3 regions of the Saccharicrinis aurantiacus genome follow, and region 1 is predicted to be linked to each of the others. Evidence: riboswitches for the same ligand, from Rfam matches in the RefSeq annotation. Region 1 holds a riboswitch; each other region holds the start of a gene.
The links. A riboswitch is a leader RNA that binds a small molecule or an ion and turns the genes downstream of it on or off. The one in region 1 is predicted to bind cobalamin.
Positions count from the first base shown of each region.

Region 2: linked by a shared signal. The riboswitch ahead of QMO11_RS02840 (TonB-dependent receptor) and the one ahead of QMO11_RS08015 (sirohydrochlorin chelatase) in region 1 are both predicted to bind cobalamin.
Region 3: linked by a shared signal. The riboswitch ahead of QMO11_RS15855 (TonB-dependent receptor) and the one ahead of QMO11_RS08015 (sirohydrochlorin chelatase) in region 1 are both predicted to bind cobalamin.

Region 1 is NZ_CANLCN010000005.1:168,443-178,775, reverse strand. It holds gene QMO11_RS08035 (hypothetical protein) at 1-568, opposite strand, end outside; gene QMO11_RS08030 (RagB/SusD family nutrient uptake outer membrane protein) at 666-2,234, opposite strand; gene QMO11_RS08025 (SusC/RagA family TonB-linked outer membrane protein) at 2,252-5,287, opposite strand; gene QMO11_RS08020 (cadherin repeat domain-containing protein) at 5,440-6,966, opposite strand; cobalamin riboswitch at 7,251-7,452, shown strand; gene QMO11_RS08015 (sirohydrochlorin chelatase) at 7,584-7,961, shown strand; gene QMO11_RS08010 (energy-coupling factor ABC transporter permease) at 7,967-8,686, shown strand; gene QMO11_RS08005 (energy-coupling factor ABC transporter substrate-binding protein) at 8,688-8,984, shown strand; gene cbiQ (cobalt ECF transporter T component CbiQ) at 8,975-9,733, shown strand; gene QMO11_RS07995 (energy-coupling factor ABC transporter ATP-binding protein) at 9,733-10,333, shown strand, end outside.
Region 2 is NZ_CANLCN010000001.1:780,153-790,485, reverse strand. It holds gene QMO11_RS02880 (hypothetical protein) at 1-83, shown strand, start outside; gene QMO11_RS02875 (4Fe-4S binding protein) at 133-441, opposite strand; gene QMO11_RS02870 (DUF4405 domain-containing protein) at 467-961, opposite strand; gene QMO11_RS02865 (hypothetical protein) at 948-1,331, opposite strand; gene QMO11_RS02860 (Crp/Fnr family transcriptional regulator) at 1,408-1,977, opposite strand; gene QMO11_RS02855 (tetratricopeptide repeat protein) at 2,123-4,828, shown strand; gene QMO11_RS02850 (DUF3857 domain-containing protein) at 5,056-7,551, shown strand; gene QMO11_RS02845 (hypothetical protein) at 7,876-8,565, opposite strand; cobalamin riboswitch at 8,907-9,123, shown strand; gene QMO11_RS02840 (TonB-dependent receptor) at 9,252-10,333, shown strand, end outside.
Region 3 is NZ_CANLCN010000015.1:8,790-19,122, forward strand. It holds gene QMO11_RS15825 (sensor histidine kinase) at 1-2,938, opposite strand, end outside; gene rlmH (23S rRNA (pseudouridine(1915)-N(3))-methyltransferase RlmH) at 2,959-3,432, opposite strand; gene QMO11_RS15835 (DUF4783 domain-containing protein) at 3,620-4,027, shown strand; gene nadC (carboxylating nicotinate-nucleotide diphosphorylase) at 4,020-4,865, shown strand; gene QMO11_RS15845 (acyl-CoA thioesterase) at 4,862-5,284, shown strand; gene QMO11_RS15850 (YncE family protein) at 5,354-6,430, opposite strand; cobalamin riboswitch at 6,642-6,843, shown strand; gene QMO11_RS15855 (TonB-dependent receptor) at 6,925-8,877, shown strand; gene QMO11_RS15860 (NHL repeat-containing protein) at 8,888-9,976, shown strand; gene ligA (NAD-dependent DNA ligase LigA) at 10,106-10,333, shown strand, end outside.

The DNA of each region.
Region 1 (10,333 bases):
CTACGGTCATGATATTACTTGGCCCAGTTAAATCAATGGCATCTTTAGCCATTTCTGTACAATATTTAATCCCTGCATCCCAAGCTTCAGTATTTAATGTTGCATTCATTGCTTTTACTGTAGGCACAACAATACTTAAACTTTTTGGATTAGAGGCCAAAACCTGTTCTATGGTAGCTCCGTTTTCCTCAGGAATTTTATCCCACTCTGGAGTGGTATTGGTTTTCCAATCGTAAAATTCAGACTCCCACCCTCCAGGAAACCTCAGGTTTTGAGCATTTATTTGTGATAATGACGATGTGAATTTTGAAAAATTATCACTACTAATAACAGACCAATCGTTATTTACACCTAATAAATAAGGCGAAATTGCAATTGCATCTTCTTTATGAATTTTAATGTTAGTTTGGTATCTAGAGTTATTAAATTCACTGGAATCCTTTGGCTCATATGTAAAAGGAGGTGTATAATCAAAAGAACTATCTTCTTCTTTACACTGGCAGAATAAGCTCAATACAAGAGAGAGCAATATAAAATGCCTTAGTCTGAATGATATAATATTTTTCATCGCTATTATAATATTAATTAGAGTATATACCCATTGATAAAATATACTTGCACTTATAATTAGTGCAAGTATAAGAATGAGTTATCAACATCAATTTTTAAAAATTTGGATTTTGTTCTACAGCACCTTCAGATTGAATTACATCTGTATGTGGTATAGGGAATAGTAAATCTCTATCTTCTCTAAAGTTAATTCCTTTATTACTGTTCTCTTTCTGATTAGAAACTTCAAACTCATCCGTTGACTCGTAAAGGTTGTATTTTACAAAACTTCCATCAGGCCCCATTACATTACAAAGAGCTTTTTTACCATTATCATCGTCCCATCTGCGAAGATCGAACAAACGGTGATTCTCTAGTGCTAGCTCTAAACGACGCTCTAGTCTAATTGCCTTACGTAAATCAGAACCAGTTGCTGTTACCTCATCCAAATTAACACGAGCTCTTACTTTGTTTAAAGAACTTCTTGCACCTGTTTCGTCACCCGTTTCATAACACGCTTCGGCATGCATTAATAATACATCAGCATATCTAATTAAACGAATGTTTAATGGATTAGACTCTCTATTATAAACAGCAGGTCGTAAAGCCTGTGGGATATAATACTTACGATTAATACGTGCCGATTTATGCTTATCAGGCGTGATTATATAGCTAGTAGCAGCAGGGTCGCCCGCTACAGGATCACCATGTTTTACTATTGTCCATTTTAAACGCTCTGTATCTCCTGCATCAATAAATGCTTTTTCAAGGTTACTTGTAGGTAATCCCCACGACCAACCAAGATCATCTCTTGAACCTGTTAAAACTGGTAAACGATTTCCTAATGTATATTGTGTTGATCCATCAAATTGAATTTCGAAAACAGACTCAATACTATTAGGTGTTTCCACACTCCATACATCTTTAAAATCAGGAAGTAAAGAATATTCATTTTTCTGCATCAACTCTTCAAAGTGCATTTTAGCTTCAGCAAAATCGCCTTTAAATAAATATGTTTTTGCCAATAAAGCTTTCGCTGCACCTGAAGTTGCTCGTCCCATATCTTCGCGCGGATATTCGCTTTTTTGAGGTAATGCCATAGCATCATTTAAATCTGCAATGATAACCTCATAAACTTCATCTAAAGTATTTCTGCCAATGCCACTTGCTTGATCTGGTAAAATAATATCAGTTATAATTGGTACACCTCCAAAGTTCTTAGCCAACTCAAAGTAATTGAAAGCCCTTAAAAATTTAGCCTCTGCCATTAAGCGATCAAGTAATTCTTTATTTTGCACAGGAGAAAGAGGCAGCCTGTTGATAACAATATTGCAACGGAAGATAGCTTCGTATCTGTACTGCCAAAAGTTTTTTACATCCTGATCTTGCTTAGGATTTCCGTAGTGACTTGTTCGGATATATCTATCGTTAGGCTGGCTTGTATTACCTGCCCATAAATCATCAGAACACATATCAGACATGATGGCAAAATTTGCCATTTTCCACCACGCCTCACCATATAATGCATTATAACAACCTGTAACAGCAGCTAAACATTCTGTTTCTGTTTTAAAATAATTATCTAAGGTTTGATCTCCTTGAACAGGTTGCTCTAAGAAATCTTTACAGCTTGTGCCAACAATAGCTATTAGCACTAGTATATATATTTTATTGAAAACTCTCATAATATTACGCTTTTGTATTAGAAATTAAAATTCACCCCAAAAAGGATAGTTTTAGGATTAGGGTAGCCATAATTATCAATTCCTGAACTAATAACCGAATCACCAGACATGGCTCTCTCTGGATCCATCCCTGAATAATTTGTGATAGTAAATAGATTCTGTCCTGATAAAGACAATCTTAATTCTTTGCCATTCAATAATCTGCTTGGCACAGAATAACCTATTTGAATAAGACGACAACGGAAATAAGATCCATCCTCAACAAAGAAGTCTGATACATTTCGGTAATTACCATTAGGGTCAATTTCTGTTAGGCGAGGATATGAGTTGGTACTTCCTGGGCCGCTCCAAGCTTGGTCATAAGCACCTGCTCTAACATTTACCCTATTGGTTCCACCATCAAGATCAGTCATGGTGCTATTATAAATATCGTTTCCAAAAGTTCCGTAGAAATTTGTTTTTAGATCCCATTGCCCATAACTAACCCCAATATTTAAACCAACCATCAATTTAGGAAATGGATTTCCGATAAAGTCTTTATCGTTTTCATCAATAATACCATCTCCATTCAAATCTTTATATCTGATATCGCCTGGTTTAGCATCGGGTTGTAATACTAAGCCATTCTCGTTTGTATGGGAATAAACTTCAGACATATCTTGGAAAATACCATCTGTTTTATAACCATAAAATCTACTTATTAAACCACCTTCTTCATTTCTGATAATAAAGTCATTATTAAAGTCGCCTTCTAAAATTGGCTTATCACCCACTAACGTAAGTGCCTTTGTTTCAACCGATGATAAATTCAAACTCACATCATAACCCCATTTACTTCCAATATTATCTTGCCAATTAACTGAGAACTCCCAACCACGAGCTTGCATACTACCAACGTTCATAACCATTTCACCATTCCACATAGGATAACCAAGGAATAGCAAGTTTTCGCGTGTTAAAAGCATATCTCGCGATGTTTTTTGAAATACATCTCCAACAACATTTAAACGTCCTCGCAACATACTTAAGTCTATACCAACATTAACATCCTCAACAGTTTCCCAAATTAAATTAGTATTTCCTAACTGTGATAAAGAAGTACCTACCCAACGATCACCTCCAAAAATATAATCAGCATCTTTAAGTAAATCTAGATAACTATTCGCTGGTATATTTTGGTTACCAACTTGTCCCCAACCACCTCGTAACTTAAGATCAGTAAGCCAATCAACATCTATTAAGAAGTTTTCTTGAGAAGCACGCCACGAAGCCGAAACAGACGGAAATACTGCCCATTTGTTATTGGTTGGAAAACGTGATGATCCATCTGCTCTAACAGAAGCTGTTACATAATACTTATGGTCGTAATTATACATAAAGCGGCCTAAACCAGACATTAATGTATTATAAGTTGATTTTCCAGAAACATCAGGATTAAGAGTACCAGAACTCAAGTACCAAAGGTTTCTATCACTATTAGGTATACCCTCAATATAACCCTCCATTGTGTGTGTTGAGAACTTCTCAGCAGTATAACCTGCCATTATTGAAAGGTTGTGCTTATCTGCAACCGTAAAGTTGTAGGTTGCTGTGTTAGTCCAATTCCAATCTATTCTGTCGGTAGCTTTTTGCTTTACAGAACTTATATCGTTTCGCTCTAAGTTATCGATAAAAAACTCAGGACTAAAGTTGTTACTTCTATTGAATACAGAGTTAACACTGTACTGCGTCATTATTACCAAACCTTTTACCGGTTTATAGGTTAATTTTGGATTTACCAAAAATCGATATACTGAAGTTTGATTGGTTTCGCCGCGTTTTACAATACCTGCTGGATTCCAAACTGTGTTGTTGTTTGAACGTGCATAATTGTTATACTCATTATCATCTAAAGGCCCCTCTGGACGAACCGATGTGGTTGGATCCATTCTGATTACAGAAGACAAAGCATTAGGTGTATTTTGCCACTCTTCCATTACAGGAACAAAATCAACAGATAAATCTAATTTATTTGTTAAGTCAACTCCAACATTAAATCTACCATTAATACGATTCCAATAACCTGTATCAAAATTCGAATCCTCGCCATAATAACCAATACTACCACTATAACGAACCTTTTCTTTACCTCCTTGGAAACTTAGAGAGTGACTTTGCACCATGGCAATGTCATTTACTACTTCATCCCACCAGTCGGTTCCTTCACCGGGCTGCCAATTCGTTTTACCATTCCAGCTAGATCCAGTACCATCGTTAGCAAATCGAGCTTGAATTACTTTTTCGTACTCATGTGCATCTGCTAAATCAGGCTTTGCTAAAGTATTGAAACCTATTGATGATGAAAACTGAAATTTAGTTTTACCAGACTCACCTTTTTTTGTGGTAATTAAAATAACACCATTAGAACCTCGTGTACCATAAATAGCCGCTGCTGATGCATCCTTAAGAATTTCCATACTTTCGATATCGTTTTGATTTAAAAAACTAATATCTGTTCCCATTGGTACACCATCAACAACATATAGTGGATCAGATCCATTAATAGTAGTAGCTCCCCGAATCACAACTTTAGGTTGAGAGCGCGGACCTCCTCCATTGATAACTTGAACACCGTTAGCTTTACCTTGCAATGCATTAACAGGGTTACCGGTGGTTATTTCTTTTAAGTCATCTCCTTTTACTGAAGTAATAGAACTAGTTAGATCGCTCTTTTTTACAGCTCCATAACCAACTACCACCATTTCTTCAAGTTCAAGAAAATCTTCTTTTAAAGTAATTTTCAAATCTTCGCCACCATTCACTACCTTCTCTACTGTTGTAAAACCAATCATAGAAAAAATAAGCGTAGCAGGGGCTTCCTGAATGCGCAATTCAAAATTACCATCTATGTCAGAAATAATACCATTTGTAGTTCCTTTCTCAACAACGGTTACTGCTGCCATGGGCTCGTTACTTCCCGATATTATATTACCCCTAACGGTTTGGCCTTGTGCAAAAGACAAGGTAGTACAGAGTACTCCCAGTAATGTTAATAAAATCTTTGATATCTTCATTTGTATATATTTTTATTTCATTCTTTAATTGACATTTCAATAAAGTTTCAACCTCTTAAACCCCAATCTAACAGGCATTATAAATCACCCCAGCATGCATAGCTAATAAAATAGCTATGCTGTGGAATCTTATAAAATGTTATGTTTTATGCTTAATCTCTCTTCAAATACAACTTAGGTCTAAGCAAGTGTGCATCAAATTCGAAGCAATAAGTACCGCCTACAGGAACTGACCAATTCCCAGGATTATTACCTGCATTTAACAGTACAGCTTCAGGATTATCTAGATCATCCCATTTATAATTAGGCTTATGCCACCACGTTGGTTGCGCTTGAGTAGATTTAGGAGCTATTATAAATTTCACATTAGTAGTACCATCAGGTACGTGAAATTCTGTTCTATATATATATGGATTTTGGTCATCCTGAACTAACATTTGAGGGCTAACTAATTCCCATGCCATATGACCAAACCATGTTGCTGGACAAACCAAACCTAATTCTACAGGTACATCTGTTTGTCCTCCTGGAGATCCATTAAGAAAACCATCAGTAGGAATAGCATCCGTTGGTGTATATTTAGTTAAAGAGTATTCTCCGGTTAAAATATTAATTCGAACTTTTGTATAACCAGCTTCGGCAATTACAATTGGCAAAGCATCATCCATTTCTTTGGCAGCTACAATTAAATCTGTTTTAGAATCAATACCGTACCAAACCGGAGTAAAGCCATCTTTTTGCGGTAAAAATCTTATTTCAGTATTAGGAGTACTGACATAATAACCTGTTTCGTAGACAAAATCATCAACACGTTCAACCATCATTGGTACACCAAAAATATTGTTCTCAAAAACACTCTCATCATCCCCTTCTACTACATAAAGCTTTTCGTAGTTAGGAATTTCAGAAACTTTAATAATAGAAATATGCTCAGACACATTATTCTCATAATCTCTAGCCTGAATAACAACTTCATAATCTGCAGACTCCCCAGGAAGCTCTAAGTTAATTTGAGTGGCGAATTTTCTATAATCATCAGGAAAGTCAACAAAAACCTCGTTGTATGATATTTTCTCAACTTTTACAGATACTTCAGCAAGTTCCTTGTTATCCTCTACTTCTAATTCAAATGAATAAGAGATAATATTATCACCAGAAGCAATGTAATTAATTAAAGGTGGCACTTGAATAAATTGAGGACTTTCAAAGTCTCCTGTAAAATCAACCTTAACTTCTGCTTCAGTAGCATTACCTAACACATCGTAAACTGTTACCAAAACATTACTTAAAGCGGCATGCATATTATCATTAGATGTAACTGCATAATCTAATTCATATTCATGCAATAAATTATCGTATAAATGAATTAAATCAATCTTCTTATTAATATTTAACTCACTACTTTTAATTGTAATATGGCTCAAACCATCATTATCCTTTGCAAGTCCTTTTAGCACAAACCCTGTTGCAACATCGGTTCTTATATCGGCATCCTCCATTTCTAAAGTTGGGTTATTGCCATCAACCATCTTAAATCCATCATCATCGGAACATCCGTATAGACATAAAATCAGTTGTAATAGAATAATAAAACTGTACTTTCCCCTCATAATTATTTGTCTTTTCTTAACATTACTATAATCATACCAAACCGAACACTTAAATAGTGTTAATTTCATTGGTGTAAATATAGGGTGGTATTAAAATCCTAGAAATGGAACATTACACTCAAAAGATGGAGGATATTATTGGTCACAAAACAAAATAATGACCATATTACAAACCTGCATTTACATGCAACAACCCAGCTATAATACACTAAGCAACAACTTTATAGTAAACAAGAACACATATTCATTTTCTTATCTCTATAACTATTAACGAACAAAACATTAGCTATTTAGATTCGCTATACAACATGTTAATTTTATTAAATAATTATGCATTCCTTTACTTCAAATAATTATATTTGCAGCGCATTGGTGGTATGTTGCTTTTCAGCAATTACCTTAAAATGGGAATCTCGTTAAATTCGAGAGCTGTACCCGCAGCCGTATGCTTCAAAAAGTTTCTTATCACTACTTTTTGCCACTGTCTGATCGTTAGATGGGAAGGCCGATAAGAATGAAGCGAGCCGGAAGACCTGCCAAGAAACAATTAATTCAGTGCTTTCGGGATAAAAAGCAGAATGAAATAAACATCATTTCATTTGCTCTATTTGATTATAGAATTGGTAACTCCATAATTAAATACTCACAGGCATTGAACTACTTATTCATTTAAAAACTGTAGATCGATGCAAAATACAACATTGATTATTTTAGGCCATGGTAGCAAATCAAAAAATGCTATTGAAGATTTTAATTACATCGTAAAGCTTGTTGCCGATAAAAACGAATTTAAAAACGTGGCTGGCGCGCACATGGAAATTGCTGACCCATCGTTACAAGATGTGGTGAAAGATTTATATGAAAAAGGAGAACGTGATTTTGTTATATTCCCTTACTTCTTGTACAACGGCATGCACATCCGCTTCGATATCCCAGGCATCTTAGAAAAATTAACAGCAGAATACGAAGGCATCAGCTTCGATTTTACTGCTCCAATTGGTCAGGATCCTATTATGGCGGACTTAATTGTGAATAAGGTATCAACACATATAGCAGCAAAATAATTTCGATGAAGAAGATATTCGCAACGCTCTCTGCCCTACTCATTGCAAATACGCAACTAAGCGCCATGCACATTGCCGAAGGTTTTTTACCTGCTAAATGGAGCATCCTTTGGTGGATTGCATTTATCCCTTTTTTATTAGTTGGATTCAACAAACTAAAAAAGATGATTAACGAAGTACCGCAGGCCAAAATTCTTTATGCTGTAGTGGGTGCATTTGTGTTTGTATTATCTTCTTTAAAACTGCCTTCCCTTGCGGGGAGCAGTTCTCATCTTACTGGTATTGCTATGGGAGCGCTCTTATTTGGCGCTTCAAGCATGTCGATAATTGGAATCATTGTTTTGCTTTTTCAGGCATTATTATTGGCACACGGAGGGATAACAACCTTAGGCGCCAATGCTTTTTCAATGGCAGTGGTTGGCGCTTTTGTTGCGGTAGGTATTTATAAATTAGCTGCTTCATTAAAAGCTCCACAGTGGTTGTCTATCTTTTTAGCTGCGTTCTTTTCAGATTTATGCATTTACATGTGTACTTCTGTTCAGTTGGCCATGGCTTTTCAATCCGAAGCAAATACCATTATGGATAATACAATAAAGTTTCTTTCGGTTTTTGCGCTGTCGCAATTGCCATTAGCCATTATCGAAGGTATATTAACTGTACTATTCTATCAGCTGATTACGCGTTATAACAGCGAGGAAATTAAATTACTAAGCAAACTCAATTAAAATGACGAAAACAAAACGCATTACACTTTGGGTAGGGATAGCAGTTGTTGCAGCCGTTTTATTTCAGATTGGAATGGCCGATACTTTATCTCTTTTTGATGGCACCGATGATCAATCTGTTGAAGTAATTCAACAAATTGACGCTTCGTTCGAACCTATATTCGAACCTTTTTGGGAACCGGGAAGTGATAAAGCGGAAACTTTGCTATTTGCTTTACAAACATTAATTGGAGTTGGTATTATAGGCGCTTATATTATTTATAGCGAAAAAAGAAAAAAAGCTAAGGCATGCAAATAAGCGAGTTATACCAAGGTAAATCGAAAGCAGCTAAATGCAATTTATGGCATCGGAATATTTTTATATTTCTGTCGCTGGCTTTTGCTATATCGTCTAATTCGGTGTTTTATTCCCTTGGTATTATTGCTTTATTTTCAGCACTCATTTTACTATTCACAAATACTTCTATCGCAAAACTCGCTAAATTATTAAGCATCCCACTTTTGTTTGTTACCTTTAGCTGTTTGGCTATAGTGATAAATATAAATGCAGGAACTCCATTTATTAAACTGGAGCATTTTTATCTGGGACATAGTAATGAATCCATCATGCAAGCATTACTTATTTGCGGTAAAAGTATAGGCATGTGTACCATATTTCTGTTTTATATGATATCTACATCAATATCAGAAATGGCCACAAGCATGCGAAAAATTGGTATTCCGTGTTTATTTATTGAGCTATTTATATTAACCTATAAGTATATTTATTGCGTAGTAGAAAGAGCTAAACAATTAATGATTGCACAGAAATCGAGAATGGCCTATACCAAACGAAAAGGCATTTACGAGTCTATTTCTTTTTTGATAAGCAGTTTATTAATAGGTTCTATTCACGAATCGTCGGTAGCACATTATGGTTTGCAATCAAGAGCTTTTGATGATAAATTTGAATTTATACACGCCCATACAAAACAGTCGGCAAGTTTTAGTTTAACCCTTGCCACTATAGTGAGCATACAAGCATTGGCTTTATTTTTAACATACTAATGAGCATCATCAAGTTAAATAATATCGTATACAAATATCCCAATGGCGACAAAGGGTTAAATGGGATTAATTTATCCATTCCTAAAGGTAAAAAGATAGCCTTGCTCGGCGCAAATGGTGCGGGCAAAACCACTTTAATGATGATGCTAAATGGAGTTTTCAAGCCTAGTCAAGGAGAAATATGCTATAAGGATGTGCCATATAAATACAATAAAAAAGGCCTACGCAACATTCGCGAAAAAGTAGGTGTATTATTCCACAATCCCGATCATCAATTATTTGCACCAAGCGTATTCGAAGAAATATCTTTTGGCTTATGCCAGATTTCAAATGATAAGGTTTGGATACATAAAAAAGTACAAGCTTGTCTGCAAGAATTTGAATTGGAAGATATCGCCGACAAAACACCGCATCAATTGAGTACCGGACAAAAAAAGCGCGTTTCAATGGCTTCTGTACTTGTAATGCAACCCGAGGTATTGGTTTGCGACGAGCCTTCTGCCAGTCTCGATCCTTACCACAGCGATTTAATGTTCGCCGAATTTGATAAACTAAATAAAGCAGGAACAAGTGTTATCATTTCCACTCACGATGTGGATA
Region 2 (10,333 bases), on a different contig from region 1:
GTGAGGAATTAAGTGCTAGTGCAGCACGCCTATTTCAGCAGTCGGATGATTTAAACAAACAGATTAGTGCTTTTGCAGTTTAGTGCTGCAATTCATTCAAAGAATACATATAAACAGGATAATCTAAATAACTCAGATAGCCTGTTTATGTATGGCAAATTCGTGACACTGTTTCATACACAACCCACACGAAGTGCAAGCATCAGTATTGATGTCGGCTTTGTTATTTCCCTTTATCCAAACTTTTAAACGCCCTTTAAACGGTAATTCCTTTACTTCATTTGATGATAAAGATTTAATGGATATAGCAGAAAATGGGCAAACATCAACACAGCTACCACAACCATCGCACGATGTTTGATTTACCTTAACAATACCATCCTTTATACTTAATTCTTCTGCTAACTTTTTAGCAATTATTTTCTGTTTAAAATTCTTCATTTTGTTTTCTTATTAATTTCAACACTTAGTTTTTGCCAAAAACGTTTTTAGTTAAGGCAACGATCCATTTAGAATAACTGAGTACATGGATTACAAAAAAGATGATTAATAATAAGCCAAATTTATTGTGTAATCCAAGCACTAGCTTTGAGCTACTTGTATCTTCCATAACAAGCCATGGTATTAGCGATGTGAGCGTTGTTGCTATAAATAGAATAAGTAAAATAAGGTTACGAATCCATTTTTTACTTTTGCCTACCTTGCTAAATAACTTTTTAAACCAACTTATATGCTGATATAAATGAACACACACCAAGCCTATTGTTATTAAGGATGTAACAATATGAGCATTAAGCCAGAAACCACTACTCATACTTAATGTATGATGAGAAGCAGGTTTACCTGCATGGTAGCCTAATAATATTATACCAGTAAATATCATTATCAGAAATGGCAACAGACTCGCCATATCCACATAATAATTCCTTTTGGCTTTCTGTAATTTATTAGGCTCCTTCATAACTCAATGCTGCTTCGTTTGTTTTTTTCTTTACCATCCCCCTTACTTTAATGCCAATACGCGTGCCAATAAGTAGCACAGAAAAACACAATACAATGGTACGCTCATTAACCGCAAGTCCTAAATGATCACCTGCAAAACCTGAACTCCATGAAGCAAATTCGTTAATGCCAATTTTTAATAGGTTACGAACCAAAGTGAATAATCCGAGAATGACAGGAATTATCGCATACTTCAAATTAGGATATTGATTTAAAACAGGGAATCGCTTTGTAAGCGGACTATATATATTGGTAATTTTTGTGTTAATGGTTTTATAAACCCATAACACAGCACTTTTGCCTTTTTGTAAAAATGTAGAATAAGTCATCTGTTGCAGCTTTAATTTTTGTACACCACAAAGTTGCGACTATACAAAACCTAAAACATTGACAAATGATAAAAAATCACTTTTTGGCCTTTATTCTGCTTAAACTTTCTTGAGTAATACCCAGATAACTGGCCAAGTTTTTATTGGAGAGACGCTGAACCATTTCTTTTTTATGAGTCAACAAATATTCATAACGTTCCTTGGCACTTAATCGTAAAAACGTTTCAATACGCCAGTGATTATTCAAATAAGTAGTTTCGAGCATTTTAATATAGAAATCTCTAAATAGAGTAGTTCTACTTATTAGTTTCTGAAAATCATTGTACGATATAAATTGCAATTCCGATGCTTCAATAGCATATATAAATTCAGTAGACGCAGTTTGTTTAATAAAGCTATGTAAGGAGGATAAGAACTGATTTTCGAAGGAAACATGACGAATGGTTTCTTGTCCTTTGGCATCAATAAAAGAAGTCTTTAAACTTCCACTAACAATAAAATAGAGCGAGTGACACACCATTCCGCTTTCTAACAAGAGCTCATCTTTGGCAACCTTAAGCGGTTTAAAATACTGAACAACTTCAGGTATCTCATTATCCGCATCGGTAAATCTATTGGCAAAAAATTGTTCTAAACTAGCTTTCATGTTGTTTCTGGTCTATTATCACAGGCAAAACAAATGTACAAAAAGCCTAGTCAACTTATTTACAATAATAAAATGATTTGATAAGTATGAAGGAAGTTTATAGCTATTTATTATTTTTGAGTCCTCACATAATATCTCGGAATATATGCGCTTTACTAAAAAAGTCACTCAAACTATAATACTCATACTTTGTATCTGTACGTATAGTCACGCACAAAGCATAGAATCGTTACAAAAGCAAATTAAAGATAGCTCGTCAGATACTGAAAGTCTGCGCCTTTACAATAAAATTGGCGTTGCCTACCGCGATATTAATTACCACAGCCAAGCCATACAAGCACACAATCAAGCATTAATATTGGCTAAACAAGGTAATGATAGTAGCACAATAGCTTCAACCCTTAGTTTATTGGGTACAGCCTATTTACGCAACATGCAAACAGAAGAGGCTGAAGGCAATTACCTAAAAGCTTTGTCCATAGCAAAAAACAATAATATCTATTCCGAAGAGATAAACACACTCAATAGTTTAGGTCTTTGCTACAAACAAATGGGCAAGCATACACAAGCGCTAAAATACCACAAACAAGCATTGGAGCTTATAAAAACCAACGATCAGACAGAGAAACAAGCTGCTACCTTAAATCACATTGCCAACCTATATTTATCAATGAATCAGCATAACAATGCGTTAAAATATTACAATGAGGCATTGGATTTTTATGCTTCTGAAAACGATAGTATTGGCATGGCAGATATCTATCGCAATTTAGGTATATCGTATCGTAACCAAGGGAAATATACCGATGCTGTGGCGCAAATAGATAATGCTATACAAATAGTACATAGCAGAAATATGGAAGCTAAAATGGCCGATTACCATCACTTATTAGGTGGTATTTATTGGCAAAGCAAAGCTTATAAAGATGCACTCGACAACTACCTAATTGCTTTGGAAATAAGGGAGCGCTTAAACTTGGCTATTCCAATGGCATCGACCTTAAATAACATTGGCCTCATTTATAAGGATCTTAATAATTATGAGATGGCCATTAATTATTACAAGCAATCGTTGGGTATCTATAAAAAGCTGAACGACATTAAACTAATGGCGCACATCTACAATTTATTGGGTAGTGTGAATTGGCAAATGAAGAATTTTGACCAAGCGTTGGATTATTACCTAGAAGCTTTGGCCCTCAGAGAGCAAATTAACGATCCTAAACTCATGGCTGCATCCTACAATAATTTAGGATTGGTTTATCGTAGTATGGGTGAATTAGAAACCTCGAAAGAAAATTACGAAACGGCACTTAATTTATATCAAAAAGCCAACGATAAAACCAACGTTGCGGCCGTATACCACAAACTGGGTAGCCTATATCTTAGTTTTGATGATGTAGCAAAAGCTGAAATTGAGTATAAAAAAGCGCTTGCTTTGCGCGAGGAAGCCAAGGACAAATTAGGAAAAGCCTCCACGCTGGTTGCTTTAGGTAAGATAGAACTAAACAAATCGAACACGGCCAAAGCAACGGAAATGTACAACGAAGCATTGGACATAGCTTTGGCTTACGATAATATTAACCTTGAAGCTAGCGTACGCAATGCCATTGCTGCTGCTTATGCAAAATTGGGTCAATATGATGAAGCCTACGAGCAGCTTCAGAAATACAATTCATTACGCTCTAAAATACTGAATAGCGAAAGCATCAAAAAAATTGCTGATATGCAAATTCGCTACGAAATGGAAAAGAAAGAACGTGCTTTGCAAGAGCAGAAACTAACCATATTCAAACAGCAAGAGCGCAACAAAAATCAACTCAACCTTATCTATTTTATATTAGCCATAGTATTGGTAACCTCGTATTTCTTGTTTTCTATTGCGCGCAAAAATAAGCTCATTAAAAAATCGAACTTACAATTGGCCGCTCAAAATACCGAGATATTAGAGCAGAAAGAGGAAATAATGGCGCAGCGCGATGCCATTGAAGTGCAAAAAAATGAAATTGAAAAACAACACGATATACTAGAGGTACAAAAGAAAAAAATAACCGATAGTATTTCCTATGCAGCCCGCATTCAACAGGCAGTTATGCCTCCCGAAGAACAAAAGAACAGCGTAATTCCTAATCATTTTATCCTGTTTAAACCTAAGGATATTGTGAGTGGCGATTTTTATTGGATGACCGAGATTGATGGTAAATCAATTGTGGCCACTGTAGATTGTACCGGACATGGTGTTCCGGGTGCTTTTATGAGTATGTTGGGTACTTCGTTACTTACCGAAATTGTGAATAGTCGCCAATGGAACGATGCCGCTGATATATTAAATGAATTAAGGACTAAAGTGAAAAAAGCCCTGCACCAAACAGGTAGTAAAAACGAAGCCCGCGATGGCATGGACTGTACACTTTGTATTATTGATTACAAAGCAATGCAGGTAAATTTTGCCGGTGCATACAATCCGCTTTATATTATCAGACAAGGCGAATTGATTGAGCAAAAATCGGATCGTATGCCTATTGGTGTATATGCCCGAGGCGAAAAACCATTTACCAACCATAATATACAATTACAAACTGATGACTTAATGTACACCTTCTCCGATGGTTATCACGATCAGTTTGGTGGCGAAAAAGGACGCAAGTTATTGGCCAAAAACTTTAAACAATTGCTACTCGATAATTCGCACCTACCAATGGAAAATCAGAAAGAAGTATTGGATTCGCATTTCGAAAACTGGAGAGGAAATTACAATCAGCTTGATGATGTTTTGGTTATTGGTGTTAAGGTGTGCCCTAAAGAAAAACAAATAGCAACAGAGCCTGAGTTGGTGGAGGCAAATACTTAGTAGTTTACAATGAAATGATATAAAAAAAACGCCCGATATTGATGGGCGTTTGAAATTATGGTTCCTCTTGTTTACAAATTATAAAGTAATACTTCATTTTCTACCCAATTACCATTAAATGCGCATTATTAGGTTTACACCATAACTGAAATAATTACTTATGCCAATTATTGACATTATGTAAATAATAAGTAATTTAGCGCACTTAATAAACCCAAAGCTATATTATGCGAATTATACATCTTGCCTTTACTATATCCTTATTCCTATTTAGTTTTTTAAATATCAATGGTCAATTCATACCCAAATGGTGTGAAACAGTTCATTATAACAAGGACTTTATTGCGCCTACAGAGTACCATTCTAGCGGCCTAAGCTATCTTTTATCCGATGTTCAAATAAATTTAATTTCAGAAGAATATTATACTCACATAGCATTAAAAATAACTGAAGAAAATGGTTTGGCTCAAGCATCTTCAATTACCCTAAATTATGATAGCACATATCAAACAGCAAAATTCCTTGCTATCAATATTATTAGAAACGGTACAGTGATTGATATCCTTAAATCTCAGAAACCTGAGATATTAAGACGGGAGCAATACCTCGAATTTGGGATAACAGATGGATCTTTAACTTCATATTTGGAGGTTAAAGATTTGCAAGTTGGTGATATATTAGAATATCGCTTTATAACTAAAGGGTTTAATCCAATATTAAAAGATTATTTACTAATATCTCAAAATACAAGTTATGATATTCCTATCGGCAAATTGCATATAAACTGTATTACAGACAAAACAAAAAAGTATAAACTAAACTTGACGAATAATGCGCCTACACCAATTATCAAAGAGGGTAATAATACTAGGCAATACATATGGGATATAAGCAATCCGCGTATTATTGATATCGAATCTGATATACCTTCGTGGTATTACCCAATACCAACTATTAACATTTCACCCGATACTAATTGGGAGTCTATAGCTAAATACGTTCTGAGCTTCTACAAATCAAACGAAAAATTTAGTGCCGAATATGAAACTTTATTAGATCGCATCAAATCTAGTTATACAACAAAGAGTGAACAAGCACGTTACGCAATACAGTATGTACAAAATAACATATACTATTTAGGTAATGAAGAAGGTATCTACAGCATCAAACCGAGACATCCAAACTTAGTTTTAAAGAAAAAATCAGGAGATTGTAAAGAGAAGAGTTGGCTTTTAACTTGTTTATTAAACGACATAGGTTACGAAGCCTACTCTGTATTGGTTAATACATTTCAAGGGCATGTTTTAGATGAAAAACCAATATCACTGGCAGCTTTCAATCATTGTGTAAATTGCTTAATCGACAATCAAGACACAATTTATATTGACCCAACAATAACAAATCAAGGGGGCAATTTGAATAATATTTTTTTTCCCAATTATGAAAAAGGACTGCTAATTAAAAATGGAACTACTAAGCTAAGTGCACTTCCTTTAAAGAATCCTGGCGAATCTAAAATAGAAGAAATATTTAATTCTAATAGCACCGAAGCTGCAACTCGTTTAGATGTAAAAACAATAATTACAGGTAGAAATGCAGATTTCAAACGTACAATATTCAAGAACATTTCGCTAAGTAACATTCAAAATGAATATTTAAAAAGCTATGCTAATAGATATTCTCGTATAGATACAATAGGTAAGTTTTGGTATAAAGATGATATTGAGGAAAATAGAATTGAAATTAGACACTCATATATAATTGATAATTTTTGGAATTATTTAGATTCCTTAAACACTAAAAACATATCTACAACATTGAGTGCTCGATCTATTCAAGATATATTACGACGTCAAACTTATCCGAACAGAAAGAGCCCATTAGCCTTAATTTATCCTTTAAATATTACTCAAACCATAATTGCAAACCTTCCCTATGAATGGCGCATAAAAAACGAAAAGGAAACCATAAGTGGTGATGGTTTCAATTTTTCAAGAACCGTTAAATACCATGATAAAGAACTCTATTTAAATTATAACTATAAGACTACGCAAGACCACATTAATAGTGATGATTATTTATCCTACCTTGATAACAATAAAAGTGTTTTCGATAAACTAAACTTTAATTTATGGTACAATACGGGCAGCCAAGCTAAAAATATTGAAGAAGGACCTCATCCATTTTTCGTACTCTTTATTGCCTTAATATTTGGCATCTGCATTATGCTTGCCTTTAAGGGGTATAAATATAATCCTGAAGTTGCACCTGAATTTAACGGAGCAAACAAAAAAATTAGGGGTTGGGTATTAATTCCTTCAATTGGCATAATAATATGGACACTATTAATGTTCGTATCCTTTCTTATTAAACTAAACTGGGGGATAAATTCTTGGCTTACACCAAATTTAAATAATAGCTCTAGTACAGATCTTTTATCTAGATTTGCTCTGCTCATAGGATTTATCTCAATAATAGTATTTGGCTTATTAAATTCAATCCTCTTTATCAAAAAACGAAGTAGCTTTCCAAAATTAATGATCGCCTACTTTATTTACTTTTTACTTTTTACTTTATTGGTTAGTACAATTATGTATTTTAGCTTAGGAGAAAAAGCACTCTTTTTAATAGGTTTGTGGCCTTTTATTAATTGCTGTATTTGGATTCCTTATTTTTTAAAGTCAAAACGAGTAATGGAAACTTTTACAAATAGAATAAAGTAACATCATGATAAATAAAATCTAATTAATACATTATCAAATGACATATATTTCATTGTAATGTTTTATATTTTAGCTTGACACATAGTTATGAACACTCTCCTCTGAGACACAAGCAAATCTCTCTGAATTTTAGATAATTTACTCACGGACTTCAAATTATTGCTCTGAAGCAGCTACTGCTTGCTCTGAAATTGCAAAAAGATACTCTGAGCGTTGCTAAAACTGCTCTGAGAATACCATAATTTACATTGAGACATAAAAAAAAGTCCCCGAGGAAGGGTAAGACCTACTCGGGGACTAGTAAAATAAGGGCTTTTGAGAATATTAACTAAGCACGTATTTCTTTTTCTTATCAGGATTATCCCAAAATATAAAACGGGCATACTCGCGCACTTCCCTATTTATATTAAGCAATAGCGTATATGCCTTATCGCGCAATACTTTAGATTCTGAGCTGCCATCACTATCACCATTGGCAATAGCCAATATTTCAGAAAGACTATGCGAAGTACTCCTTGAAACATCAAGCACTTCAAGATTAAAATTAATATCTGTTAGCGGATCAGGATATTTTTGTCCTAACACACCTAACTCTAATAAATCTTGAACCATATCAGCATTCCCGCTTCCTTCACGTATCCTACGCACCTTTTTCATTACATTAGGTAGTTTACGGTAAGCAAAGGTAAAATTACGCAACAAGTGCTTTTGTAATTCATACCCCTTAACACTTTCAATAGACCACTTTTGCTGTGCTTCCTTTTGGGCACGGTACTCGCCCATCCATTCTGCCTGGCAAAAGCGGAGTGCTCCCGCCAAGGGTTTAAGCTGCTCAATTAGGGTAGCATCCATTCCTACCGCTGTAAACGCCTCAACATCTTTGGCGGCCTCAATGGCTAGGGTTTCAGAATCAGCAGCAAGCTCATCGGCTGGAATTCTTAATTCAATAATTTCATCTGCTTTAACAGCATCAATTTTTTCTTCCCATAGTTCAAAATCACTTTGAAAACTCATATTTTATTCAATTTTAAATAAATATATTGCGGCAATTCCGTCGGCCTCTTCTTCCAAATCCATGGGTCCAATCAAGGTAGGTTGATGACCAGCCGACGGTTTATTACTGCAATACTTAAATTAAATTTAATAAAATAGATTAATATTATGTTGCGTTTTTAGAAGTTTTATTTTTCAACATCACACTAATAATGAACCAATAAGCTCTTGAAAACAGGACCTAGCTATACTAGAACAAGCTATTTGCATACTCGCGGCAACATTTCTTAGCACTTCAATCTGGAATTAATATAAATTAGATAGGATTTAGTTGGTTCTTTTGTTCCGAAAATATATTTGTTTACGTTTGCAGTCAAATAGGTGAACAATTAATGCGTCGCATTTTTTGTTAAAAGGGAATGCCGTTAAAATCGGCAACAGTGCCCGCTACTGTAAGTCTCACGTTCTTAATACAAGAACAGGCGTTTTACAACATACTCATTACCATTGCCAAGTTGGCGAGAAGGTTTTTGTAAAACAGAGATAAGTCAGGAAACCTGCCTATAGATTATACTAATGAAACTTCCGGGATAAGAAGTTAGTTTGTGACATTGAAATCCACATACTAAAACCACATTGCTTTATTGGCTATAAAGTAGTTATGGCATTCCCTCAGGTTTCAGTTTATAGAATATTTTAAACTGATCATGAAGACGAAAACTGTATTACTATTACTCATTTTGTGCTTGGGGCATCATCAGCTTAGTGCTTCTGACATTAAAGGAAGAGTGCTGAACAAGCATAAGCAACCCCTGCCCTTTACAACCATCAGTGTAAACCCAGGAGAACTTGGGGCTATTTGCGACAATAATGGAAACTTTGTATTAGAGAATCTGAAAAATGGTACTTATAATTTAACCATATCCTACCTTGGTTTTAATACCATTAAAAAAACCATCAACCTTAAAAACAAAGACTTAAACCTAAGCTTCATCCTTGAAGAAAACGACGAAAATATTGCAGAAGTAAGCGTTACCGCAGATAGGTATGCACGCGAAGTAAAAATGCAAAGTGTGGCTGCCGTTAAAGTTGATCAGCAATTTATTAGCGAAAATGCTTCGGGTAGTTTAATGCAAACGCTGAGTAAAATACCCGGCGTTAGTTCTATTGATGTGGGCTCATCGGCTTCAAAGCCGATAATTAGAGGCATGAGTTTTAACCGTGTGGCCGTAATTAATAATGGCGTTAAGTTAGAAGGTCAGCAATGGGGCGAAACACATGGACTTGAGCTCGATCAGTATGCCATTGAAAATGTAAAGGTGATAAAAGGCCCAGCCTCTATACAATTTGGTAGCGATGCCTTGGCCGGTGTTATTGAAATATTGCCCTCAAACATACCTGCTCCCAATAGTACGGTTGGCGAGGTGAAATTAATAGGTAAAACCAACAACGACCTTGTAGGAACTAGCTTTTTAATTAAGCAACGTAAAAATAAATATTACTATACATTGCGAGCCACTTATCTCGACTTTGCCGATTTGATGGTTCCTAAAGATTCTATTGAATACAACACCTACAATCTTATCCTTAACAACAATGTAAAAAACACGGCTGGACGCGAGGCTGCCATCACAACGGAAATAGGCAAACTGTTTGATCGGGGGAATACATCGTTTCAAATCTCAAACCTCTATCGAAAAACGGGCTTTTATGCCGATGCCTTTGGGGTGGAAATTAGAACACAAATTCCCATAGATCATGATGCAAGTAAACGCGATATCCAAATTCC
Region 3 (10,333 bases), on a different contig from region 1:
GCTTACCTATCTCATCGTTCCATTTATATTCTATTTTCTCGTTTCGTACGCCCAATTGCAAACGACTCATTTTATCCTGTACCACTAAAAGTGGATAGGTAATTCGTCGAGATATTACAACTGTTAATGCAAAAACGATAATTAAAAAGATTAAATAAAAATTCAAAATCCCCATTACCAAAGAAGATACTTCTTCTCTAATTTCGGAGGTCCCTATAAAATAAGGCATATTAATGTAAGCCATTATTTCATTTTTATTATTAAAGAACGGAACGTATGCCGACAAAAACTCTAGGTCACCAATCTTCTCATATTGGATAAATTCGTTTTCGAGATTATTTCTCATTGCCAAAAAGCCTGCACTATTCATTAAGTGACTCTGTAATCCTTTTTCGTACAACTCTGGTCGAGAAGTGGCCATTAACCGCCCTTCAAGACTATACATATTTATATCTGTATAAAATACATTTGAGAATTTGGTAAGTAAAGAAGTTAAATAAGCTTCATCCTCTTCTGTAATGTCTACTTTTGAGCCTATTTTATGTTCAAGCTCCATTAAAATAGACTTGGTTTTCTCTGATAATATTTGATGATTCTTCTCCTCAAACCTATTTAAACTTTGCCAAACAGACCCACCAGCAATAGCAATAAGTAATAAAAACATTAAACTGATGATGGATACCTGTATCCGCTCATGAATGGAGAAATTCCTAAATAATTGTCCTTTTTTTACTTTTATAATGGATACCAGAATTGAACCAAATACAAAATAAAAAATAAAGAAACTAGAAAACGCAACCAACAACATATTAAAGTCAATCACTGGCAAAGACAAAATAATAGTTACATCATCCTCTGGGTGATACACCATATGATCAAAACCTTTATACCTAAAGGTTCCATAGTTTTCAAGTTCTGAACCCTTTGAAAAAACTTCTTTTGAGTACGAAAAATCTCCGGTTTGTTTTACCAATTCCTGATTTACGTATTTACCATATGAATAATGCGTAAAAGGCTCCTTTAACTTTCGCTCACGTTCCGTAAGCAACAACTCTGGATATCCAGCCCCTTCAAAAAACGGCTTTGCAACCAACTCTAAAAATAAAGTTACTTCTTGATCTGAATTTGCGTAAAAGGTAAACACCCCAAAGTAGGTAATTACATCAACCGGCGAACTCATAAAGTAATAGTTATTACTACCTAAAACTTTGGTACCATGATTTTTTAAAATTCCTTTAAAATAACTATAGCAATCATATAGGCTATCGGTTTGTGTTAATCTAACCTCGCCCCCAGGCCAACATGGAATCAATTGCAAATCATACCTCGACAAATACCCATCAAAATAGACTTTTGACAAATGCCGCTGAATTTGCCTTACATCCATATTAGGCTTTGTAAGCTCTTGCAATAAAAAGGTATCCTTATTTATAAGTTGTTCTTTTTCTTTCAGCAGCAACTCTGATAGAGGATCTTCTTCTAATATTAATCGAAAAGAAAGATTATCAATCAGTAAACGCCTTTCCTCATTTTCTTTATCTACATAATGAATTAAAAATACAACTACTGCATAAGCTGCAAAGAAAAATATAAACCAAATAAAAGAAGTATAAGCGTGTCTGTTCGGATTTTGTTTAATCCATAATAACAGCATATACAACAGTATAACACCAACCTGAATAATATAATGCAGAAGATTATGACAAAACAATAAAGAAATGGCTACTACAACACACAATACAATTAGTTGTAGTCGCTTAGTAAAATGCAAGTAAAAACTCCTCAACATTTTTTCTAACACAAGAACCGAAGACAACCAAAGAAGGGCAGTTATAAAGATTCGAACCACTCCGTATACTTGAATATCGGTAACCTTAAATACAAGTGTTGCTACCGGAGAATGATCGAACATTTCAATAATAATGTGATTAGCTACAAACCAAATTGCAACCCCTATCACAATATTAAAAACTAACATTAGGTATTTGCGCCAAAGTATTTTGCCTCCGAAAGAAGAGCTACCCAAATCGATATACCTATAAAATAATAGTGCATGCATATACACTAGAATTGCAAAAAATAACAGACTACCTAGATTGGATAAAAACCTATTGACGCCAAAATGTATCGGAGAGAATAAGGCAGTTTCAAATAGAATACCTGGCCAATTTAAATAACTATGTGCTGCGTAAAGTATAAATATAAATAATGTACTGCCATAAAAAATAATCCACTTAACTTTATTCGATTTGGCTTTTTTCAGTTCATTAATAATAACGCTAAAGTAAATTAACAGGCAAATTATAAAAAACATTATGCTTATATAAGCATAGATTGCATTCTCTTTTTGGCAATTCTCAATTGAAAATAAGAAAGTACCATCTTCGTCAGTAACCTGAAGCTGACCTTCAATTTGTTTGGTAATTAACTTACAGTCATCATTAAACGGGCTAGCAATTGTATAGGCATCATGTAAAAATGCATTATTATAAGGATACTCTTTTCTTAAACTTATAATGGATATTACTTTTTGCTTATGATGCTTGTATACATGAACCCATGCCCACTCATTTTCAAGCTTAACTACTTGCTGGTCGAATTGCTGAATACCTTCGTTGTTATAAGAGAGCATTTGATCACTCCATGCCACTAACGAATCGTTTTCATAAATTAAAAAATCATACCCCTCGGGTTTATCGTTTAAAGATTTTTCTACAAGTTTCCATGGAGTTTCCTTATCTAATGCTTTAAGCACACCAGTGGAATATTCCTGAGCTTCATGTTTTTTTTCTATCAAGGTAGTTCTAAAGCTACGCAGATTAAAAGCACCATCAGTATTATGCTTGTATATTGAGGCAAATATTATTGACAATAATACAGATACTACAAACAGAACATGAATGGATTTTATTTTATCAATCATTGAAGATAGACTCATAAACTAGTTTTCAATAGAAATTAATCGTGATGATATGGTTGATTCTTTAATATTGTAAAAGCACGATAAATTTGCTCAACAAAAATAAGGCGTACCATTTGGTGCGAGAATGTCATTGCTGATAAAGATACTTTTCCATTGCTTTTTTTATAAACTTCATCGGAGAAACCATAAGGTCCACCGATTACAAACACCAGTCTCTTTAAACCTCTTAGCATTTTTTGCTCCATAAAATTAGAAAAACCACGAGAAGAAAAACTCTTACCTCCTTCATCTAATAATATCAACTCATCGCCCGATTGTAATTGAGCCAATATAAGCTCCCCTTCTTTTTGCTTTTGCTGAAGAGCTTTCATATTCTTTGTATTCTTAATATCAGTAATTACCTTCATTTCAAAAGGCACATAATGCTTAAGTCTATCTATAAATTTAGAAATTCCTTTTTCAAGATATTGCTCATCGGTTTTACCAATTACAACCAAAACTACTTTCATTCTAACAAAAAAACTAATGTTACGTAAAACGTATTAAAATAATATACGCATTGCCATATTATACTAAATACATAACTAATATTATACCATTTAAGTAAAAAATGCATCACAAATAAACAAAAATAAGTAAAGATATAGTGGATTAATATTTGGATCGGTTATTTTTGTTTGACCAAAACATAAAAATATGACAAACCTAAATTTTAGAATACACACACCATTGCTTGTAATTCTTCTTTTAATGGGAATTACTATAGAGAGTTCTGCTCAATTTCCTACGGAAATTACCAAGGCAACACAGAGTGCAAACTCGCCTGAGTTATCAGAATACTTCAATTCTAAAATAGAATTAGTTCTGCCCGAGAAATCAGGTGTTTTTAGCAAAGAACAAGCTCAACTAGTAATGAGCAGCTTTTTTAAAAACAACCCAGCCCAAAGCTTTAAAATAATACACCAAAGCAACAGACAAAGCTCTTCATTTGCTATTGGGAAATACAAAACACAAAATAATATTTTTAGATTTTATTTTCTGACAAAAACAACTGAAGATAAAACCTTTATACATCAATTAAGAATAGAACAAGAAGATGATTAATGAGTCAGTTTTAAATACAATTGTTGACAACGCAATTAAAGAAGATATTGGGGATGGTGATCACTCATCTCAATCATGCATTCCGGATACCGCAATTGGTAAGATGCAACTTTTAGCCAAAGAAGATGGAGTTTTAGCAGGTGTAGAAATTGGCGAACACATTTTCAGAAGATTTGACCCTAACATTAAAATTGAAACATTTATTAAAGACGGTGCAGTTATAAAACCTGGAGATGTTGTTTTAACAGTTGAGGGTAAAGTGCTTGATTTACTAAAAGCAGAAAGACTTGTTCTTAATATGATGCAGCGCATGAGTGGTATTGCTACCAACACGCGCAAATATGTAACTGAACTAGAAGGCTTGCACACACGAATACTTGATACCAGAAAAACGACTCCTGGGCTAAGGGAAATTGAAAAACTTGCTGTAAAAATAGGTGGTGGTGTAAACCATAGAATCGGACTATACGATATGGTGATGCTTAAGGACAACCATATTGATTTTGCTGGCGGCATTGAAAAAGCTGTAGCAAAAGTTAAGCAATACTTAAAAGAGAAAAATAAGGATCTCAAGATTGAAGTTGAAGTGCGAGATTTTGATGAATTAAATCAAGTACTCGCCATTGAGGGAGTGCAGAGAGTTATGCTTGATAACTTCACTCCTGCCGATACTAAAAAAGCAGTAGAACTAATAAACGGAAGACTTGAGACTGAGTCATCGGGTGGTATTACTTTTGAAACTATTAGAGCTTATGCTGAGTGCGGGGTTGATTATATTTCGGTTGGTGCATTAACACACCATATTAAAAGTTTAGATTTAAGTTTAAAAGCTCTATGAATCAAATTATGCAATACGACTTTGAACTTGAATTTAAGGTAAGAGATTACGAGTGCGACCTACAAGGCATTGTAAATAACTCAGTATATCAAAATTACTTAGAGCATACACGCCATGAGTTTTTAGACTCCATTGGACTTAACTTTTCCAAGTTGTTTGATGATGGTATAGTAGCTGTTGTTGCTCGTATCGATTTAGCCTATAAAACTCCACTAAAAAGTAACGACAAGTTTGTTGTAAAAACAAGGGTTGAACTTAAAGGAGTTAAGTATATCTTTCATCAAGACATATATCGCCTCAGCGATAATAAAATTTGCTTAAAAGGCATTGTGACAACCACTAGTTTAATAAATGGGAAGCTTGGTATTTCTGAAGAAATTATTAAACCATTACAAAATATTATTGATCAACGATCATAAAACAAAAATCCCAGTGAAGTTAACTTCACTGGGATTTTTTATATTTTCAAAATCGCTTTGAGAACGATTCTATCTGAACAAACACTTACCAGGGTTCTCACCTACTAATATTTCTTTATCTTCTTCGTTTAGACCATAACTGTCAAAAACAACTACTTTATCTTCATCAGAAACAGTAGCAAAGAACTCTGCACTCCTACTACTTACACTTATTGCATCAAATACCTTTGTACTATATCTATCTTCAGGAAATAAGATTTTCGCTGAAGAAAGGTCATCTTCACTAATTCGCATCGAGTATGTACCTTCATTTATATAATATAGAGTGGTTCCTCCAAGAGAAATAGCTATACCATCTCGTCCTTTACCAACATATCCACCAAAAGGATAATTAGTAACAGTGCGTTCACCCTCCTCGTTTGTATTATACGAGATACGGACTAAACCTGCGTTTGATTTTGGACTTTCACCTTCACCTTCGCACAATACCCACAAGTTACTATGCACATCAATAACCATATCTACTGGATTAACTAATGTTTCAATCTTAACAGTATCGATAGTCTGATTTCTCACTAAATCAACAATCATAATACCATTTTCAAGATCACTTGTATTAGCAACATAAACCAACTTACCTTTATCGTAAGCTATTTTTGTAGGATTAATTCCAACTTTAATGGTTTCTTTAATTGAAAGAGTTGTAGCATCTATTTTCAAAAGTTCTCCTGAGGTCATTTCATCTGCTCCTGCTATTGTAGCATAAACAAAGGTATCAGAAACACAAACCACATCTGTTGCATTAGCCACTGACGCTGATGTCATTTCTGATTTAAAATCATCGAGGTTCACTTTTTCGATAACAGAACTATTCCCCTCCGACATTAAAAAATACCCTTTTTCCGATCCGAAAGAGGCCGCCAACATTTCTCCTGTTAATGGTCTATCATTTATTTCGTTAAAAAGCTCGTTGGTTAAAGTATCTGCATGATAATGCGTAACACTTCCGTTTGCACTACCACTACCTTGGTTCATTACAAAGGTTCCTACAATAGAGGTTTCTTTACCATAGTTGGAGTTGTTGATACTGCATGAAACAGATATTACACAAAAAACCAATAATATGCTTGGAAAAAAATTCTTCATTCTGATTATTCTGATTTTTTAAAACGTACTAACAATATAATTTTCAAAGTGCAAATATAAGATTACCTATTAATTAATGTGTAATATCTATGAAATTATTAAACATCACCAATTAAGTTTAAATTAATAGCCCATCGAGAAGAGAATATTTATATAGAAGATATTTTCATCTTTTATACCTAAACATTAGCACGGAATAAAAACATCAATTATATTTGCGCAAAATTTTGGTTCCATAATTTTTATGGATTAAAAGGGAATCCGGTGATCACTTTAGTGAAATTCCGGAGCTGTACCCGCAGCTGTAAGTTTCTAAACAATTATTGCATCTCACACCACTGTTAATACTATTAATGGGAAGGTAGCAATAATAAGAAACGAGCCAGAAGACCTACCAAATATTGTTTAACAAAAGCTTCGGGAGCTAGGCTGTTAAGGATATTCTTAATTGAAGGTCTTTTCTATTTCTCCCCTTGCGTTTATGATTTTTTCAGATGTATATAAAATTAGGCATTTGCTTAGTTATTATTGGACTTTATTCATTTCAATTATTCGGACAGGACACATTTTCTGAAGAAGAGTCGCTCTTTTTAGCAGGCTTAGATACCGTATATATTGATAATGTAGATGTAGTAAGTAAAAAAATAAACCTATATGAGGTTGGTGGTAAAAAGGAAACGTTTACGCCAATGCAAAAACAAACAACAGAGGCAGGTAACTTAAGTGACTTAATATCAAGATACCAGCCCATATACGTTAAATCTGATGCTGGCGGACTTTCTTCCATTCGAGTAAGGGGTACTTCAGACAATCACACCTCTGTTAAACTTAGAGGATTAGAAATAAATTCTCAAACCCTAGGAAGTTATAATTCAAGTAATGCTCCTGTATTTTTATTTGATCAAGTAGAGTTAACCTATGGTAGTTCAACAGCTACAAAAGGATCTGGCTCAATAGGAGGAAACGTAAACCTAGGCTTAGAGAACAAATATAACGCAGGAGTTAACTCTGAGGTAAAATTAAGCGCTGGTAGTTTTGGTGAATACATGGCTGGTGCTAAAGTATTTGCAAGCAATGGCAAATTCGAATCAATATCAAGGTTAGCTTATTACGAAAAAGAGAATAACTTCCCATTTACCAATACATCAAGCTACGACTTTGAAAAACAAGAATTTCCAAGAGACACACAAAAAAATGCACGCATAGAAAACCTCAATTTCATACAACAACTTAACTATAAGTGGAATAAAGACAAAAGCATTTCGTCCGTAATTTGGTTGGCTAAAAACAGACACGAAGGTCAACCTAACATGAATGAAAATCAAAACCCGAACACCAGATACCTTGAGGATGAAAACATACGAACATGGGTGCAATTTGACAACATAACAAATGGCATAAACTATTACATAGGGGCTGGATACGTTTTTGATAATGCCATTGACTACAATAATAAAGCTCAAAAAATAGCAACTCAACGAATTATTGCCGAAACAGGTGCATCTAAAGAGTACAATAAAATAAGCGTTAAAGCCGGAATGCGCAATGTTTATATTAAACCTGATGTATATGCTTATGATGAGAATATAGATGAGAATAGGTTTTCCGTATTTGCTTCGCTACTTTATAAGCCATACCCTTGGTTAAAAACTACCTTAAATCTAAGACAGCAAGTTGTTACTGAGTTTAACGCACCATTCACTCCTTCCATAGGGTTTGATGCCCGCCTTTGGTACAATTCTCAGAGTATAATATCTGTTTTAGGAAGTTTACAAAGAGCATATAGAATCCCCACTCTGAATGATAGGTTTTGGGGTCAAGATGGGTATACAGGAAATAAAAACATTAGTCCGGAAGATGCCACTAGCTACGAACTAGGTTTTAATTACTTATATGCTCTTGATGATAAGTGGGTAGCCAATGCAAAAATAAATGCATTCTATATGGATGTTGACAATTGGTTAATGTGGATTCAAGGTACCAATGGTTGGTATGCCGAAAATATTGCCCACGTAATTAGCAACGGAGTTGAGTTTAGTGGTTCGCTTACTCGCAATTATGGCCAACATAAAACCACTCTTGGTGGTAACTTCTCATACAACTCTGCAGAGAGAAAAGAATCAGAACTAGAAACAGACAAACTAAATGAACAAATTGAGTATGTTCCTATATACAATGGCAACCTTTACATACAGCATCATTATAAAAAATGGGATGTCGGTATTGATGGCTCATATGTAGGCGAACGAAAATACAATCAGGTAGGAGGAAAATTAGATGCATTTAAACTCGTTAACCTATCATGTGCCTACAACATGAATATTAATAAAAACAAACTCACCATTTCGGCTAACATAAACAATCTACTGAGTAAAGAATATCAAAATCAGTATAACTATGCGATGCCCGAAATAAATTATAGAATAGGAATTAATTATACATTTTAATACATAAACCATGAACAAATTACGATTACTACTTTTAGCACTACCTTTTTTATTCGCGTCTTGCTCCAATGATGATGACAACAAACCATCTTTAAAAATAACAGGACATTACGTTTTAAATTACGGTAGCTATAGTGCTACAGTTGGTTCATTATCATACATTGATTTAGAAAACAACACAGTACAAAACGGAGCTTATGAGAGTGCGAATGGCGTGAGCATGTCTGGAAAACCACAATATGCCTATGAATATAAAGGAAACATTTACTTTATGGGAAATGCTAAAGATGAAATATTCCATGTAAGTGCTGATGATTTAACACAAACTCAAAATGGTGTTACTGAAGATATCATTAAGCCACGTTTTTGCATTGGCAATGGGGATTACCTATATATATCATGTTGGGGCGGAGATATCTGGGTTCCTGAGAACATTGAAAAAAGTTATATCGCAAAATATAACATCAACACAAATACAGTTGAAAAAAAGATAATGATACCTTATGGTCCTGAAGGACTTGAAATAGTAAATAACACACTCTATTGCGCATTGAATTACACCAATAAAATTGCAATGGTAGATTTAAATTCTGAAGAGGTTTCTTACATTGAAGACCTTTCAGGTGTTTCTTCGTACTTCCTAAAAGACAAGCTAAATAACCTATACGTACTTCAACCTAATACTCACAGCAACCCAAATTCTGATGCAGGTTTAGCATACATTAACACAAGCAATAACACCGTAGAGGCAAGTTTCCCCTTAAGCTTAGTAAGTACTGAGTATAGCTCTCTAATGACATTCAATTCCGATATGTCTAAAATATATGTTGTAGGCGGAACTTGGGGGGCCAATGGATATAGCGGTGGTATATACACTTTCAACACAATTGACAGTTCGTTTGAAGACACCCCTTTTATTGATGGCGTGGACGGCATAAATGGAGTATACTACAATACAACCTCAAATCTAATTTATGTTATGGTATCTCAAAGCACTACAACAAATGGACTCTTAAAAATATATGATGCAGAAGGTAATCCTCAGGAAGAATATGCTACTGGTATTTCTCCAGCATGGATCGTTGATGTAAAAAAATAACGTTTACTACACTAAATATATTAAAGCATGTTCTACATTTTTGCTAGAACATGCTTTTTTTTGTCTTTTATATTAAGCTCTCCAATCAAAATTGTATTTTTACTGCATTACAGAATTTGCAAATAGAATATGAGCGACATACAAAAACAATTAGTAGCCTTAAGGGCTGAATTAAATAAGCACAACCACAATTATTACGTAAACAACACACCCGAAATAAGCGACTTCGACTTTGATCAACTTATGAACAAACTGATTGAACTCGAAAAGCAGAATCCACAATTTAACGACCCCAATAGCCCTACTCAAAGAGTAGGCAGCGATATTTCAAACAACTTCACCCAAATTACCCACCAA